2 regions of the Kitasatospora sp. NPDC097691 genome follow, and region 2 is predicted to be linked to the other one. Evidence: riboswitches for the same ligand, from Rfam matches in the RefSeq annotation. Region 2 holds a riboswitch; the other holds the start of a gene.
What was found. A riboswitch is a leader RNA that binds a small molecule or an ion and turns the genes downstream of it on or off. The one in region 2 is predicted to bind cobalamin.
Positions count from the first base shown of each region.

Region 1: another riboswitch for cobalamin. It lies ahead of ABTY56_RS10675 (ribonucleoside-diphosphate reductase subunit alpha); the one in region 2 lies ahead of ABTY56_RS29070 (cobalamin biosynthesis protein).

Region 1 is NZ_JBEORY010000011.1:52,267-55,668, reverse strand. It holds gene ABTY56_RS10675 (ribonucleoside-diphosphate reductase subunit alpha) at 1-1,671, opposite strand, end outside; cobalamin riboswitch at 1,862-1,993, opposite strand; gene ABTY56_RS10670 (glycosyltransferase family 39 protein) at 2,067-3,402, opposite strand, start outside.
Region 2 is NZ_JBEORY010000053.1:7,798-11,199, forward strand. It holds gene ABTY56_RS29065 (cobyric acid synthase) at 1-877, opposite strand, end outside; gene ABTY56_RS29070 (cobalamin biosynthesis protein) at 874-1,860, opposite strand; cobalamin riboswitch at 2,014-2,144, opposite strand; gene ABTY56_RS29075 (helix-turn-helix domain-containing protein) at 2,342-3,040, shown strand; gene ABTY56_RS29080 (alpha/beta hydrolase) at 3,181-3,402, shown strand, end outside.

The sequences.
Region 1 (3,402 bases), on a different contig from region 2:
CAGGTCGGCGGAGCGCTCGTACGCGGTGAGCATGATGCGCTCGGCGATGAGCGTGGACAGCCGCGCGGCCTCGGCGGAGTCGAAGTCGAGCCGCAGCTTGAAGAAGACGTCCTGCAGGCCCATCACGCCGAGGCCGACCGGGCGCCAGCGGGAGTTGGACGTCCCGGCCTCGGTGGTCGGGTAGAAGTTGATGTCCACCACGCGGTCGAGGAAGGTGACGGCGGTGCGGACGGTGGCGTCGAGGCGCTCCCAGTCCATCGCACCCAGCAGGTCGTCGGCCGAGGCGCCCGCGGCCACGTGCGCACCGAGGTTGACCGACCCCAGGTTGCAGACGGCGGTCTCGGAGTCGTCCGTGACCTCCAGGATCTCGGTGCACAGGTTGGAGGAGTGCACCGTGCGGCCCGGCAGCGCGGTCTGGTTGGCGGCGCGGTTGGAGGCGTCCTTGAAGGTCATCCAGCCGTTGCCGGTCTGCGCCAGGGTGCGCATCATGCGGGCGTAGAGGGTCTGCGCGGGGATGGTGCGGACGGCCTTGCCGGCCTGCTCGGCCTTGCGGTAGGCCTCGTCGAACTCCTCGCCCCACAGGTCGACCAGCTCGGGCACGTCGGCCGGGGAGAACAGCGACCAGTCCTGGTTGGCGTTGACCCGGCGCATGAACTCGTCCGGGATCCAGTGCGCCAGGTTGAGGTTGTGGGTGCGGCGGGCTTCCTCGCCGGTGTTGTCGCGGAGCTCCAGGAACTCCTCGATGTCGGCGTGCCAGGTCTCCAGGTAGACGCACGCGGCGCCCTTGCGGCGGCCGCCCTGGTTGACGGCGGCGACCGAGGAGTCGAGGGTGCGCAGGAACGGCACGATGCCGTTGGACTTGCCGTTGGTGCCGCGGATCAGGCTGCCGCGCGAGCGGATGCGCGAGTAGGACAGGCCGATGCCGCCGGCGTGCTTGGACAGGCGGGCGATCTGCGCGTAGCGGTTGTAGATCGAGTCCAGGTTGTCCAGCGGGGAGTCGAGCAGGTAGCAGCTCGACATCTGCGGGTGGCGGGTGCCGGAGTTGAAGAGCGTCGGCGAGGAGGTGAGGTACTCCAGGCGGCTCATCAGGCCGTACAGCTCGGCCACCTCGCGCACCGACTGCTCGTTGTCGCCGACCGCCAGGCCACAGGCGACGCGGAGCAGGAAGTGCTGCGGGGTCTCGACCACCTTGCGGGTGATCGGGTGGCGCAGCAGGTAGCGGGACTGCACGGTGCGCAGGCCGAAGTACTCGAAGCGGTCGTCGCCCGCGGCGTCGATCAGGGCGTCCAGCGCGGCGGCGTGCTTGGCGACGAAGTCCGCGGTGGTGTCGCCGATCAGGCCCTCGGCGTGGCCGACGGCGATCGAGGCGGAGAAGGACGTGGCGCCCTGGCTGTTCGCCTCGTCGACGATCTCCAGCGCCAGCAGGCGGGCGGCGAGCTTCGAGTACTGGGGGTCCTCGGCGATCATCGACGCGGCGGCGTCCACGGCCAGCCCGCGCAGCTCGGCGAAGTCCGAGCCGGCGTGGCGGCCGCGCAGCGCGGCGGCGGCGACATGGCCGGGGTCGACCTCGGGGAGGTCGACACTGCGGTCGGTGAGCAGCCGCAGCAGGGCGCCGCCGGGATCGGAGACCGTCCGGTCGGTGAAGGCGGTACCGGAGCCCTGGGCGGGCAGGGTGGCTGAGGCAGCGGTGGTCAAGGCGCTCTCTCCTGGCGGCGATCGGCGGCGGTGATCGGGGCCTCGGGCCGGTCGGGGCAGGGGAGCACGGCACGAACGCAAACGGCGTCGCGCGACGGTGTCTCCCCGGCCCGCCCGCGAGGCCCGGAGGTGTGGTTCTGGTGCTGGCGCGGCCTCTGCGGGAGGGCCGTGGCGCACGCCGCCGGCAGGTACTCGGACTCGCGGGGACAGCTGCTCCAGCCGCCCGCACACCGCTGCGGGGCAGTCCCGGATTCGCACCGGGTTCCCCTGCATCGACAGCAGGAGTGAGCATACATGTAGTGCCGCCGCCCTGCGGCGGCACCATATGTTGTGGCTGTCGTGTCGCGGGTGTGGGCGGGCCCTCCGGCCCGTCAGTGCTTGAGATAGACCTTGTACGTGCTCGAATCGCCGGTCGGCGAGGTGAATTGCGCCACCAGTCGGTACTGCCCGCCGGCTGCCAGCGCGGCGCTCAGGGCCCGGTCGGTGGCCCGTGGCGCGGTGCTGTCGAGGACGACCATGGTGAACCAGCCGTCGCGGATCGCGGCGACGCTCCCGTCGTCCCCGTGGTGCTGCACCCCGGCCGCGTCGCGGTACTCCGTGCCGGTGCGCGCGGAGACCCACTGCTCGGGCTCGCTGACCGCGCCGAGGTAGTACTCGGCCAGTCCGTCGACCTCGGTCAGGTAGCGCCCCTGGGGCACCGTGTGGACCCGCAGGACGGCCAGCAGGCGGCCGGAGTCGGGCCCGTTCTGGTAGCGCAGGGCGGACTGCTCCAGGCCGAGGGCGAGCACCGCGACCCAGACCAGGATGCCGAGCTGGGGGTGGCGGAAGTGGGCGCCGACCAGCCGGGTCAGGCCGACCCCGGCGAGCGGGGCGGCCAGCAGCATGCCGTAGCCGAGGTGGCGGAACAGCGCGCCGGAGGTGCCGGTCCACAGGTGGGCGGCCGGGACGAGCAGGGCGGTGGCGGTCAGCACGGTGCCGAGCAGGGCGCGGTGGCCGCGCGTGGTGGGAACGGTGTTCCGCTCGGGCGCGTCGTGCTCGTTCATCTGCTCGCGGCGGGCGTAGGCGATCGTGCCGGCCACCGCGAGGACGGTGAACAGGCCGCTCCACTGGACGGTGGAGAGCAGGATGGCGCGGGCCGAGCCGGGGGCGTTGCCGTGCGAGGGCGACCACCCGGCGACCTTGCCCAGCGTGCCGTACGGGAGCAGCAGGACGACGGTGCCGACGGCCGACAGCAGCGCGCGCAGGGCGGCCGGGCCCCACCGGCGGTGCGGACGGGCGGTGGCCAGCGCGAGGCCGACCAGGGCGGGCACGGCGAAGGCCGCGGAGTACGCGACGGCGCAGGCGAGCGCGGCGGCCGGGGCGGCGGTCAGGACCAGTGCCGGATGTCGCCGGGCGGTGAACACCGTGGCCCAGGCCGCGAGGGCGACCAGCAGCACGGCGAGGGACTCGGGGGCGGCGTAGAAGCCGACCACGACGGTGGACTGCAGGACGGCGTAGACGGCTATCGCGCAGATCGCGACCCGCTCGTTGAACAGCCGCCGGGTCAGCGAGTACAGCAGCACGGTGGTGAGCAGCGCGAAGCCGAGGCTGAGCAGTCGGGTGCCCCAGATGCCGTTGGCGTTCGCGGCCGCACCCGCCAGCGGCGGGTAGAGCCAGGGCGAGCCGTTGATCCGGTCGACCAGGTCGGTGGTGACCGGGGTGCCGTGC
Region 2 (3,402 bases):
CCTCCGGCCTGGTGGCCCAGCGCACCAGGACGCCGGGCTCCTGCGCCAGCGCGTCCACGTCGGTGAAGTTGGACAGCCGGGGGAAGCGCACCACGGCCACCCGCAGCACGTCCGCCCCGAGCGGCCCGCGCCCGTCGACCCGGTCCACCACGGTCGACAGGTCCAGCGAGTCCTCGGCGTCCAGCCACAGCCCGGGCAGCATCGGCAGGGTGCCCAGCACCGGACGGCCGGTCAGCTCGTGCAGCATCTCCAGCCCGGGCGCGAGGAGCCGCGCGTCGCCGCGGAACTTGTTGACGAACCAGCCCGCCACGTGCCGCTGGTCCTCCGCCGACAGCAGCGCCAGCGTCCCGTACATCGCCGCGAACACGCCGCCCCGGTCGATGTCCCCGACCACCACCACCGGCAGCCCGGCGGCCGTGGCCAGGCCCATGTTGGCGATGTCGCGGTCACGCAGGTTGATCTCGGCGGGCGATCCTGCGCCCTCGCAGACGACCACCTCGTAGCGGCGGCGCAGATCGGCCAGGCACTCCAGGGCGCGCTCCAGCAGGACGGGCTTGCGCTCGCGGTAGTCCAGCGCGCCCACCTCGGCGACCGGCTTGCCCAGCAGCACCACCTGGCTGCGGCCGTCCGCGCCGGGCTTCAGCAGCACCGGGTTCATCGCCGCCTCCGGCTCCACCCGGGCGGCCTGCGCCTGCATCGCCTGGGCGCGTCCGATCTCGGCGCCGTCGGCGGTGACGAAGGAGTTCAACGACATGTTCTGTGCCTTGAACGGCGCGACCCGCACGCCCTGGCGGGCCAGCCAGCGGCAGATGCCGGCCGTGACCACGCTCTTGCCCGCGTCCGAGGTCGTCCCGGCGACCAGCAGCGCGTTCGTCATGCCCTTCCCCTCTTCCCGCGGAGCGCGCGCAGCAGGACGTGCCCCGCGACCGTCGTACCCAGAGCCAGCGCGCCCACCCGCTGGGAGAGCGTGCAGGCCCGTTCGATGTCGTCCACCGTCACCGGCCGCAGCTCCGCGCCCAGCACCGGCCGGTGCTCGACGCGCTCGCCGTACTGCAGCGTCCCGCCCAGCCGTACGCCCACCGCGCCGGCGAACGCCGACTCCGCCTGACCGGCGTTCGGGCTCGGGTGCGAGGAGCCGTCGCGCCGCCAGACCCGCCAGGCCGTCCGCGGCTGCGGGGCGGCGGCCACCGTCAGCAGGGCCGTCAGCCGGGCGCCGGGCCAGCCCGCCAGGTCGTCCAGCCGGGCCGAGGCCCAGCCGAACCGGGCGTAGCGCGGCGAGCGGTGGCCCACCATGGCGTCCAGGGTGTTCACCGCGCGGAAGGCCAGCAGCCCGGGCGTGCCCGCCAGGGCGCCCCAGGCGAGCGCGTTCACCACGGCGTCGGCGGTGTTCTCGGCCACCGACTCGACCACCGCGCGGGCGATCTGCTGCTCGTCCAGCCCGCTCGGGTCCCGCCCGCACAGGTGCGGCAGCCGCTCCCGCGCGGCCCGCAGGTCGCCGTGCCGCAGCGAGCGGCCGATGGTGCGGGCCTCCCGGGTCAGCGAGGTGCCGCCGAGCACGGTCCAGGTCGCGGCCGCCGCCAGCGCGGCCCGGCCCAGCGGGCGCCGGCCGACGGTACGGTCCAGGGCGAGCGCGCCCGCCGCGACCGCGCCCACGCACAGCGCCGTGTACCCGGCCCCGGCCGTACGGTCGTCGCGCCACAGCCGCCGCTCCAGCCGGGTGGCGGCGCTGCCGAAGACGGCCACCGGGTGGCCCCGGCGCGGGTCCGCGAAGCGGGCGTCGGCGGCGTAGCCCGCCACGGCGCCCACCGCGAACGCGGCGGCTCGGCCCCAGGGGCGGTCGGCGGCAGGACGGACGGTCACCGGCCGCACGCCGGAAGGCAACCCACCGGGCGGCAACTCACCGGGAGACAACTCGGCGGAAGGCAGCTCGGGGTCCGGCCGGGCGGGGCAGCCTGCATCGCGTGCGTGTCCTCACTCAGGGTCCGCGCCCTGGATCGACGTAGCGGGGGCGAGAGTCTCCTGGCTTCCGGGTCGGACGCACCCCCGGGGCCTTCCAGCGGCTTCTGACGGCCCGCCGTGGCGAGAATCCGGGCGTGCTCCCCGGTGACAGTGGCGGGACCGCGCCGGACTCGCACCGGCTTCCTCTCCATGCCTCCGATTGGCCCCAGGATCCCATCACGCGGCCGAACCGGGAGTCAACCGAGGTCACGGAGGGGTTGGTCACACGGGACACCGGCCGACGAGCTGTGGGATCGCCCAGCGCGGCACCGCCCCCCGGTCGGCCGCTTCGTGGGTTCGGTTGCTGGGGCCGCGCCGTGGTCCGCGCCTAGCGTTCGGTGGCATGCGTCGCAGAAAGCCCCCCGCCGCCCCGCCGCCGGTGCCGTTCTCACCCGCGGCCGCCCGCGCCCACCGGGCCGCCCTCGGCCTCACCCCCGAGCAGGTCGCCGAGGGCCTGGCCGCACACGGCGTGCGGCTGCTGCCCGCCCACGTCCTCGCCTGGGAGGACGGCGAGCTCCGGCCCAGCGAACCGGAGTTCATCGCCCTCGCCCGCGCCCTCTGGTGCCCCGCCGCCCAGCTGATGGACCCCCGCCCGGTCCGGCTGCGCGACCACCGCGTCGCCCGCGAACTCGGCCAGGCGGCCGTCGCCGAGCGCACCGGCACCACCCTCGACTCCTACCGGCAGGCCGAACTGACCGACCGCTGGGACGGCGACGAGGAGCAGACCCGCGCCCTCGCCGAGGTCCTCGGCCTCGACCTGCCCGAACTCGTCGAGGCCACCGGCCGCCGGGAGGCCCTCGACCACCTCCTCCGCCAGTGCGTCACCGGCCGCTGGCAGCCCCACCTCCGCGCCCTCGCCCGCATCGTCCCCGCCCCCGCCGACACCCTCGCCGAGGCCCTCGCCGCCCTCCACCAGGAACACCACGTCCCCACCCATTGGGGCGCCACCGCCCGCACCGCCCCACCCCCGGCCACCGACTCCCTCACCCCCCGCTTCTGGCACCTCCTCGCCACCGCGAGCGCCACCGGGCCGAACTCGTAGCAGGAGAGGCAGTCGATCCTCCGACAGCGGATCCGGGGGCCGTGACCCGGACGGGTCAGTCCGGTGGCCGGGTGGGCGGGGCGCCGGTGGACTGGTGTACGAACACCGTCCGGTCCGAGACCAACAGAGCGGGGAACGATATGCGCTGGGGAACCGCTGCCGTCGTGGCGGCCGCCGCCGTCGGAACCGGGGCCGTCGTCCTGGTGATCGGCCGTCGGGCTTCCGAGCGAATGGTCCGCCCGGTGACCGCCGTCCGGGAGGCCGGGCCGGTCGTGGTCCGGAGCCTCGGCGCGGGGCGGGTCACCTTCACCCGCGGCCCCGAGAGCCTGCGTCCCGGCCGCTGGGCGGTCGAGTGGGGCGAC